DNA from 3 places in the Sphingobium agri genome. Region 1 is predicted to be linked to each of the others. Evidence: riboswitches for the same ligand, from Rfam matches in the RefSeq annotation. Region 1 holds a riboswitch; each other region holds the start of a gene.

The links. A riboswitch is a leader RNA that binds a small molecule or an ion and turns the genes downstream of it on or off. The one in region 1 is predicted to bind cobalamin.
Region 2: linked by a shared signal. The riboswitch ahead of MU848_RS15770 (TonB-dependent receptor plug domain-containing protein) and the one ahead of MU848_RS00040 (DUF1636 domain-containing protein) in region 1 are both predicted to bind cobalamin.
Region 3: linked by a shared signal. The riboswitch ahead of MU848_RS15025 (TonB-dependent receptor) and the one ahead of MU848_RS00040 (DUF1636 domain-containing protein) in region 1 are both predicted to bind cobalamin.

What each region holds. Positions count from the first base shown of each region.
Region 1 is NZ_JALKHS010000001.1:3,892-7,103, reverse strand. It holds cobalamin riboswitch at 16-260, opposite strand; gene MU848_RS00045 (formate dehydrogenase accessory sulfurtransferase FdhD) at 348-1,130, shown strand; cobalamin riboswitch at 1,178-1,367, shown strand; gene MU848_RS00040 (DUF1636 domain-containing protein) at 1,526-1,933, shown strand; gene cobT (nicotinate-nucleotide--dimethylbenzimidazole phosphoribosyltransferase) at 1,930-2,946, shown strand; gene MU848_RS00030 (histidine phosphatase family protein) at 2,943-3,212, shown strand, end outside.
Region 2 is NZ_JALKHS010000018.1:37,534-40,745, reverse strand. It holds gene mobA (molybdenum cofactor guanylyltransferase) at 198-731, opposite strand; cobalamin riboswitch at 759-1,020, shown strand; gene MU848_RS15770 (TonB-dependent receptor plug domain-containing protein) at 1,187-3,055, shown strand; gene MU848_RS15765 (ABC transporter substrate-binding protein) at 3,092-3,212, opposite strand, start outside.
Region 3 is NZ_JALKHS010000012.1:22,849-26,060, forward strand. It holds gene MU848_RS15015 (LysR family transcriptional regulator) at 1-666, shown strand, start outside; gene MU848_RS15020 (hypothetical protein) at 847-1,026, shown strand; cobalamin riboswitch at 1,260-1,506, shown strand; gene MU848_RS15025 (TonB-dependent receptor) at 1,747-3,212, shown strand, end outside.

The DNA of each region.
Region 1 (3,212 bases):
CCCCTGGGCCAAAGCAAGAGCGACCAGACGCCGGCAGGTCTCCTGGCTTGCGGGTCATCGCTCGACACATGGCCTTCCCAGGCCTCGCATGATTTAGCGTCCGGCCCAGTGGCTGACCCTCCGGCGGTAACGGAAAGTCGCTATGCGTCTCGCTCACCGCTTACAGTTGCAGGGACAGCCGCGGATTTGGGCGCCTGACCGGCAGCCCGCACCGCATTCCCTTTGAAGCCCGTTCGGGCACCGGCGCGATCGGGGCTGTGCATAGATGGCTTGACCGGCAAAGGAAAGCGGCAGTTGCATGGTTGCGTGATATTGCAGGGCGCATCCCGCCCGCCTAGACCGGCGCTATGCCGTCTCCTTTCTCCTTCACCCGCATTAGCCCAGAGGGCGACGCATCGCCCGTGGAGCGCGATCTGGCGGAAGAGATGCCAGTCGCGATAGAGTTCAACGGCGTCGGCTATGCGGTGCTGATGGCGACGCCAGGGGACGTGGCCGAACTGGTTCAGGGCTTCGCGCTTGCCGAGCGGCTGGTCCTGCCATCGGACGCGCCGCTCGACGTTGACGTCCATGTAACGGAGCAGGGCCTCGTCGCCCGCGCTACGCTTCCGCCGGAGCGGGTGGAGGGACTGCTCGGCCGCGTCCGTCACCGCGTCTCCGATTCCTCCTGCGGCTTATGCGGCGTCGAAAATCTGGAGCAGGCGCTGCGGCCCCTGCCCGCCGTGACAGCCCGCTCGGCCGCAGGCCGGGCGGCTATCTTCCGGGCGTTGGGCGATCTTGCCGCGCATCAACCGCTCAATCGGCAAACCGGTGCTGTCCATGCCGCTGCTCTGGCGGGGGCAGATGGCGCAATCCGCCTCGCCTATGAGGATGTGGGCCGCCACAACGCGTTCGACAAGCTGATCGGGGCGATGCGGCGGCGGCAATTGTCATGGGATGGCGGCTTTGCGCTACTGTCCTCGCGTTGTTCCTATGAGCTGGTGGAGAAGGCCGCGCTCGCCGACTGCCCGCTGCTTGTCACCATATCCGCCCCCACCCGCCTCGCTGCCGAACGCGCCGCCAGCGCCGGGTTGCCGATCATCGTGCTGGCCCGGGCAGACGCCGTGCTGGCGGCGGGCAGGCCGCCCGGCTGACGAGGCGCCGCTTCATCTACCGCTTGCGGGCTTGGTCCTGCCTCATTATCAGCAGCGCCGCGACAGGTTCCCCGCTTGGGGATCAAAAGGGAAGTCGGGTGCAATGCCCGCGCTGCCCCTGCAACTGTAAGCGGTGAGTGGACCGGCCACGCAGCCATTGGGGGAGTATCTCCCGAGAAGGCGGCCGATGCGCATCGACCCGTGAGCCAGGAGACCTGCCTGCCGCAGTCGTTCTTCGACCGGACAGGGTGTACCGGACGAACGGGGTTCCCCGCGCGGACGACAGCCATCGCCTTGCCCGCCACTGGCCGGGCAGGGCCGTTGCGGTTCGATTTTGCAGGGAGGGCCATGATGCCCGTCTTTCATGTTCAGATGATTATAAAAGCGTGCCGCTGATGCTGCGTGCCGTCGAAAACAGCGCGTCGGTGGTCGTCTGTTCGGCCTGCCGCCTGTCCGCAGACCAACGGGAAGACAGCGAAGGGCGCCGCGGCGGTGCGCTGCTGGTCGATGCCATGCGTGGCCTTCAGGCGCAGGAGCCTGCCTATGAAGCGATCGCCGTGCAGGACATGCCCTGCCTCTTCGCCTGCCAGCGGCATTGCACCGTCCATGTGCGCGGCCCTGGCAAGGTCGGTTATGTGCTGGGCGACTTCACCCCGGACGCGGATGCCGCGCGCGCCATCCTCGACTATGCCCTGCGCCATGCCGCCAGCGAAGAGGGCGTCGTGCGCTACGCCGAATGGCCGCAGGGGGTTAAGGGGCACTTCATCGTCCGGACGCCGCCCGAGGGCTTTGTCTGCACATGATCCGCTTTGAAGACCGCGACGGTTTTCAGGCCGCGCTCGCAACACTTCCTGGGAACGACGCGACGGCGATCGACGCTGCGGCGGCGCGGCAGGCTTCTTTGACGAAGCCCGCCGGATCACTAGGCCGCCTGGAGGAAATTGCCCTCTTCATGGCGGGCTGGCAGAGCCGCGAGTATCCGCGCGCCGACCGTATCCGCGCCGCCATCTTCGCTGGCAATCACGGCGTTTCCGCACGGGGCGTCAGCGCCTTTCCAGCGTCCGTCACTGCGCAGATGGTCGCTAACTTCCAATCTGGCGGCGCGGCGATCAATGCGCTTGCGGGCGCTTGCGGAGCCGATCTGGTGATCGTCCCGCTTTCCCTTGAACAGCCCACCGCCGACATATGCGAGGCCCCGGCCATGACGGAGGCCGAGTGCCTCGAATCCCTGAACGCAGGCGCTGCCGTGGTCCCTGAAGATTGCGACCTGCTCTTCGCCGGAGAGATGGGCATCGCCAACACCACCCCCGCCGCCGCGCTGTGCCTTCACGCCTTCGGCGGCGAGGCGCAGGACTGGACGGGGAGGGGAACGGGCATCGACGAAGTAGCCCTCGCCCGCAAGACGGAGGCCGTCCGCGTCGCGCTTGCCCTGCATGCATCCCATTGCACCGACGCCTTCGAAACGCTCCGCCGCCTCGGCGGTCGGGAGATCGCCGCCATGGCAGGTGCGATCCTAGCCGCGCGGATGATGCGCGTGCCGGTGCTGCTCGACGGCTTTATCTGCGGCGCCGCGATCGCTCCCCTCGCGCGCGACAATCCCGCCATCACTCAACATTGCCTGGCTGCCCACTGCTCAGCCGAAGCAGGCCATGCCCGGCTGCTCGAAAAGCTCGGCCTCAACCCGCTGCTGCACCTCGGCATGCGCTTGGGCGAGGGAAGCGGCGCGGCCGTCGCGGCACAGCTCATCCGCTCGGCCCTCGCGGCGCATGCGCATATGGCGACCTTCGCGCAAGCCGCCGTCGCGGGCGCGCTATGAGCCCGTTGACGCTCCACCTGATGCGGCATGGAGCACCACAAACGCCCGGACTTCTGCTCGGTCACACGGACATGCCGCCTGATCCAGCCGCCATGCAGCTGTGCATTGATCGGTCACGCGCGCTCGCATTCGACTGCCTGACCAGCTCCGGCCTGGCACGCGCCAGCGCGCCCGCCGCGCTGATCGCGACCGACCGCCAAGCCGCTCATCGGATCGACCCGCGCTGGCGCGAACTGAACTTCGGCGAATGGGAGGGCATGGACCCC
Region 2 (3,212 bases), on a different contig from region 1:
CGGCTCTCCGCGACCTTTGCCCTGAGCTTGCCGAACGCCCCCGAACTTAGTTGGAAGGAAGGGAGGGGGCTTCGGCAAGTTCAGCTCGGCGATAGGGTGCAACCCGCTCAGCACGATAAGCAACGTGCTCCTGCAAAGGCAGGAGCCCAGTCCCGCCCTCTGAATTGGGCTCCTGCCTTTGCAGGAGCACGGCGCAGCTAGCTTTTCGGCAATCCGGCAAGATCCTGCGGTCGATTAATATTCGGCAGGACGATATCCGCCCGCTCCACGATCCGCGCGCCGATCCGCTCCAGCCAGCCATATATCGACCGGCTATTCTCCTCAGCCAGATGCGCGTCCAGTTCATCCGCAAGCCCGGCAGGCCAGAACCCCGCCAATTGCTGCCCCTTCAACACCGCAGCGCCTTCTCCCGCCAGCGCCTCCACCAACGCCGCCGGATAGACCGGCATGTCACACCCGGTCGTCAGCACCGCGTCATAGCCTTCGTCCCGCGCATGATGCAGTGCCGCGTTCAGCCCGCCCAGCGGTCCCATATCAGGCCCGGGCCGGTCGGAGAGGCTGGTCATCCCCTCGACCGTCCGCCCGCAGACCACCACCGTCTCCACATGGGGCGCGATCGCCGCCACCGCATGGTCGATCAGCATGCGCCCATCCGCCATCAGCGCCAGCGCCTTGTCGCTCCCGAACCGACGGGATCGTCCCCCGGCAAGCACAGCGCCCAGTAATCGCATCGATCCACTCCTTGGCAGAACCCTCGCTTTCCCCTATGGCGCGCGGCGTGAGCGGGCAACCGTTCACGAAAGATCGCGCCGGAAAGGGAATGCGGTGGGGACGGTTCATCCGTCCAAGTCCGCAGCTGCCCCTGCAACTGTAAGCGGTGAGCGCGATGCACCCGGAAACCCGCATGCCTTCAAAAGGGGAAGGCGAGGGGGACCAGCCACTGGACACGCGTCCGGGAAGGCCCGTGCATCGCCGCGACGACCCGCGAGCCAGGAAACCTGCCGGCGCATGGTCGCTCTTGCCTGGGTCCAGGGATCGGCCCGGGCACGGTTTTCCGTCTGAGCGACGAAGCGGCGCAGGGCCGCATCGGTGCGCGTGACGGGATTGGCGTCTCCCTCCCTCGCGCACCGGCCGCTCGCGCGGAAGCCCTGGCCTCATGTCGCATGGCGCTCAGGGAAGACAGAATATGATCAGGACCGGAATCTCGCTGCTGGCGCTGCTTGCCGCCACCCCCGCGCTTGCAGAAGATGCAGACGAAATCGTCGTCACTGCGCTCGGCATCGAGCAGCCGACCGATGAAGTCGGGCAGGCCGTGACGGTGATCGATGAAAAGACGATCGAGACGCGCCAGAATGTCAGCATCGCGGACCTGCTGATCACCACGCCCGGCGTCCGTTTCAACCGCGCCGATGCCGTGGGCGGCGTCACCGGCATTTCGATCCGTGGCGCGGAAACGACGCAAACGCTGGTGCTGCTCGATGGCGTGAAGATCAATGATCCGAGCGTCATTGGCGATGCCTACGACTTCGGCAATCTGCTCACCGGCAACATCCGCCGCATCGAAATCCTGCGTGGCTCCAACTCGGTGGTGTACGGCAGCCAGGCGATCGGCGGCGTCGTCAACATCATGTCGGCCGAGCCAGGCGAAGGCTTTGGCGGCAGCGCATCGGTGGATTATGGCTATGCCGACACGCTGAATGCAAAGGCTGACATATCGGGCAGCACCGGCATCGCATCGGGCAGCGCGGGCGTAGCCTATTTCCGTACCGATGGCATCTCCGCGGCACAGGGCGGCACGGAGAAGGACGGTTATGAAAATATCGCGACCCACGCGAAGCTGAAGCTTGCCTTCACCGACAATCTCAGCCTCGACCTGCGTGGCTATTACATCCATGCGGACCTCGATACCGACATCTTCTTTGGCGCGCCGGCTGAATCAACGGATAGCAGCAAGCTTGACCAATATGTCGGCTATGCGGGGCTCAACCTTTCCTCTTTCGACGGTAAGTTGACGCAGCGTGCGGCGGTGACCTGGTTCCGCAATGACCGCGACTATTTCTTCGCGCCCAGTTCCGCGCCTGACTATGGCTATTCAGGCACCAACCTGCGATTTGAATATGAAGGCGTCTATCAGCCGGTGGATCAAGCCAAACTGGTCTTTGGCTACGAGCATGAGCGGCCCAAATATGACTCGTTCTTCTACGACTTCTTCACGGGCGATAAGGTCGTCAGCGGAGCAGAGGTAAACATCGACAGCGTCTATGCGCTTGCGGTCGTAAAGCCTTTTGTTGGCTTGTCGGTTACCGGCGGCGTACGCCATGACGATCACAGCCAATTCGGGGGCGCCACCACCTTTGGCGCCAACGCCAACTACACGCCCAATGAAGGCCGCACCAATATCCGCGCCAGCTATGGCGAAGGCTTTCGCGCACCTTCGCTGTACCAGATCTACGACGCCACCTATGGCAATCTCGACCTCAAGCCCGAAAGGTCGAAAAGCTATGACATCGGCTTTGATCAGAGCCTGGATGAGGGCCGCGCGATGATCTCTGTCACCGCGTTTCGCCGCGACACCCGCGACCAGATTTATTTCGACGGCTTCGCCCTGCCTTTCGGCCGCTATGTCAACCTCACCCGCACCCGTGCAAAGGGCGTGGAAGCAGCCTTGACGCTGAAGCCCGTCGATGCGCTGACGGTCGTAGCGGCCTACAGCTATATCGACGCTATCGACCGTTCCGAAGGCGGGCTCAACGAAGGCAGGCGCCTTCCCCGCCGCGCAAAGGATGCCGTCAGCGTCTCGGCGGACTATGATTGGTCGTTCGGCCTGTCGACTGGCGCAACGGTGACCATGGTCGGCGACAGCTTCAACGATGCCGCCAACACCCAGCGTCTCGACGGCTACGCCCGGCTGGACCTCCGCGCCTCGCTGCCGATCAACGAGCATCTGGAGATTTACGGGCGCATCGACAATGTCACGGACGAAGAATATGCGACCGTCTATGGCTACAGCACCTATGGCCGATCGGCCTATGGCGGCGTGCGTGTCCGCTTTTGACGGTAAAAGGTGACGGGGGTGGGCGGCCGCCCCGCTTCATCGCCGGGGCGCGGCCTTTGGCTGCGCCCTGTCTTTGCCCGCAGCATCCGCCTGGGCAATGATGCTGTGCGCGGCCTGCACATAGGCGGGGCCGCCGCAGACCGTCCAGGCTTGCGGC
Region 3 (3,212 bases), on a different contig from region 1:
GCGGAAGAGCGCGTCACCAATCGCCACCGCACCGCGTCAGGCCCGCTGCGCATCTCCGCCCCCACCTCCTTCGGCCGCCTCCACGTCGCCCCCCATGTCGCCCGCTTCCTGGAACAGCATCCGCGCATCGACCTCCAACTCAACCTGTCCGATGCCTATGAAGACCTGCTCGCCGAACGGATCGACCTTGCGATCCGCATCACCAGCGACATTCCCGCCCATCTGGAGGGGCATCATCTCGCCGCCAACCGCCGCATACTCTGCGCGAACCCCGCCTATCTCGCCGCCCACGGCACGCCGGAAAGGATAGCCGACCTCTCGCGCCACCGCCTGCTCGCGGCCGAAGGACAATTGCCATGGCGATTGGTCAACGGGCGCGCGCGCAAGCTGATCGACGGCCAAAGCCATGTCCGCACCAACAGCAGCGAAATCGTGCGTGAACTCGCCCTCACCGGCGTCGGCATCGCCCTGCGCTCGCTCTGGGACGTGGGCGATCTGATGGCGGACGGACGCCTCGTCCGCGTCCTTGAACCTTGGGAAGGCCCCGCCGACCTCGCCGTCCACGCCGTCCACCCCCGCGCGGCGGGCCGCCCTGCCGCCGTGGACACCTTCATCGCATTCTTGCGCGAAAGCTTCCGCGACGCGCCGTGGAACAGGGGCGGTTGATAGAAAAAGCCAGGCGGGCTCCCGCTCAACCCGCTGAAAAGCCAAAATTCCATTATGCGAAAATTCGCCAGGCTCCTGTCAAAAAATAGAAGCTTTCCGGCGTTAACCTGCGTAATGGCAGCGGGAAACAGGCCGATGTTATCGTTCGAGCCATAAGAAACTTGAGAGAGGATATGGGCCATGCGCCCCAATGACGCGTCACATTTTTCCGCCTGCGCCGCCCAGGAAGCGCGGCAAGCCAGGGAAGCCCGCCTGCGCGGCGCCGACCAGGCAACCATCGCCCTCCACAATGAACGCGCCGTCCGCTACCAGGCCATGGCCCTCCGCCTCCAGCGAGAACGCTGCACGACCCTGAACTGATTGGCGCGAAGGCCCAGCACCACCATTCCCCTCTCCCCTTCAGGGGTCGGCCAGAGGCACGTGACTCTGGCCGAGGTGCCGAGCGAAGCGAAGGCGGGAGAGGGGACTGTAAAGCAACCAACGCCGCCCCCCTCTCCCCACCCCTCCCCCCTAAAGGGGAGAGGGAGCAATCCCCACCCACCCCCCTTGCCCCACACCCCCACCTCCGCTATCGCCCCCTCACCCGGGCAACCCCCGGGCATGATCGCGCCGGTGCCTCGAAAGAGGCTTAAAAGGGAACATGGTAAGGAAGGCATCCGCCTCCCCAAGCCAGGGCTGTCCCTGCAACTGTAAGCGGCGAGCGCGATGCACATCGCCCCACCTCACAGGCAGGTTGGGGCAAGTCACTGGGCCGGACGCTAAATCCTGCGAGGCCTGGGAAGGCCGTGCATCAAGCGATGACCCGCGAGCCAGGATACCTGCCAGCGTTTGGTCGCTCTTGCCTTGGTCCAGGGGATGGCCGCGGCACGGTGAACTCCGTCTGAGCGACGAACGAGCGGCAAGAGGCCGCTTCGGTGACGCTGGCGGCCGCCTTGGGGGCGTCCGGCCGTCGGCGTGCGCCGGTCGTCGCCTGACGACAGGTCTCTTGCCGGATGTCGCCAGACGCCCGGAGTGCATGATGTGAAACTTCCCGATCATTTCCACCGCGCCGCCTGGGCGCTGACCGCCACTCTCCTCCCCCTGCCAGCCTTTGCCGCCGAAGCGGCCGACGCGGGCGAAGACACCAGCGCCATCATCGTCTTCGGCCGGGGCGAGGACAAGATCGGCACCGCCCATGCGGCGAGCGAAGGCAGCGTCGGCGGCGCTGACCTTCTCGTCCGCCCGCTGCTGCGCGTCGCCGAACTGCTCGAAGCCGTGCCGGGCATGGTCGCGGCCCAGCATTCGGGCAGCGGCAAGGCCAATCAATATTTCCTGCGCGGTTTCAACCTCGACCATGGGTCGGACTTCACCACCTATATCGACGGGGTTCAGATGAACTTCCGCAGCCATGGCCACGGCCAGGGCTATCTCGACCTCAACGGGCTCATCCCGGAAATCATCGCGCGTGAGGATTTTCGCAAAGGTCCCTATCGCGCCGATGGCGGCGACTTCGCGCTTGCGGGCGCGGCCTATATGACCACGATCGACGGCTATGACCGGCCATGGGTCGCGGCGGAGGGCGGCTCCTTCGGCTGGCGCAGGCTGGCGTCGGGCGGGACCGTAAAGGCGGGTGCGGGCCATCTCACCCTGGTCGCGCAGGCCAAGGCCTATGACGGGCCATGGCAGGAGCCTGAACATCTGCGCCATTATGCGGGCTTCGCCAAATATACGCTCCCCACAGGGGCCGGGAAGATCGACGCCACGCTTCACGCCTATCGCGCGACATGGCGCCCGACCGAGCAAATTCCCGAGCGCATCGTAGGCACGCCGCTCTGCCCCGATATCTTCTGTTCGCCCGATCCGTCCGCGCGCGGTGAAACCACCCGCATTATCGGCAATCTCGCCACCGTTCAGCCGACATGGCGCGCCAATCTGTACGCCCAATTCTACGACTGGACGATGTTCTCCAACCCCACCTACACCGATCCCGACGGCACCAGCGCGCAGATACAGCAATTCGACCGCCGCTGGGTCCTCGGTTTCACGGGCGAAAAGCGCTGGGATGTCGACCCCGCGCTGCAACTGAAGCTCGGCACGGAAAACCGTTATGACGCGATCGGCAATGTCGGCGTCAACCGCACCGCAGGGCGCGCTTTCCTCTCCTCGCTTGGCCGCTATCGCGTCAACCAAGGCTCGGCCGCGCTCTATGGCGAAGCGACCGTCACGCCCCTTCCCGGCCTGCGCATCACCGGCGGCCTGCGTGGCGACTATTATCATTATGATGTCCGCAGCCGGGACGCCGTCGCCGCCGCGTTGGGTGAAGGCAGCGGCTCGGACACGCTCGTCTCGCCCAAGGCGTCGGCCGCATGGGCAATTACCCCGCAGGTCGAACTCTATGCCAATTGGGGCCGGGGCTTCCATTCCAACGATGCGCGCGGCGCGGTCAATGTGGACACGCCTGTTCCCATGCTCGTGCGCGGCACCGGCAAGGAACTGGGCGGCCGGCTTCAGCTTCCCGGCTTCACCTTCACCGCAACCTATTGGTGGCTGAACGTCGGAAGCGAGTT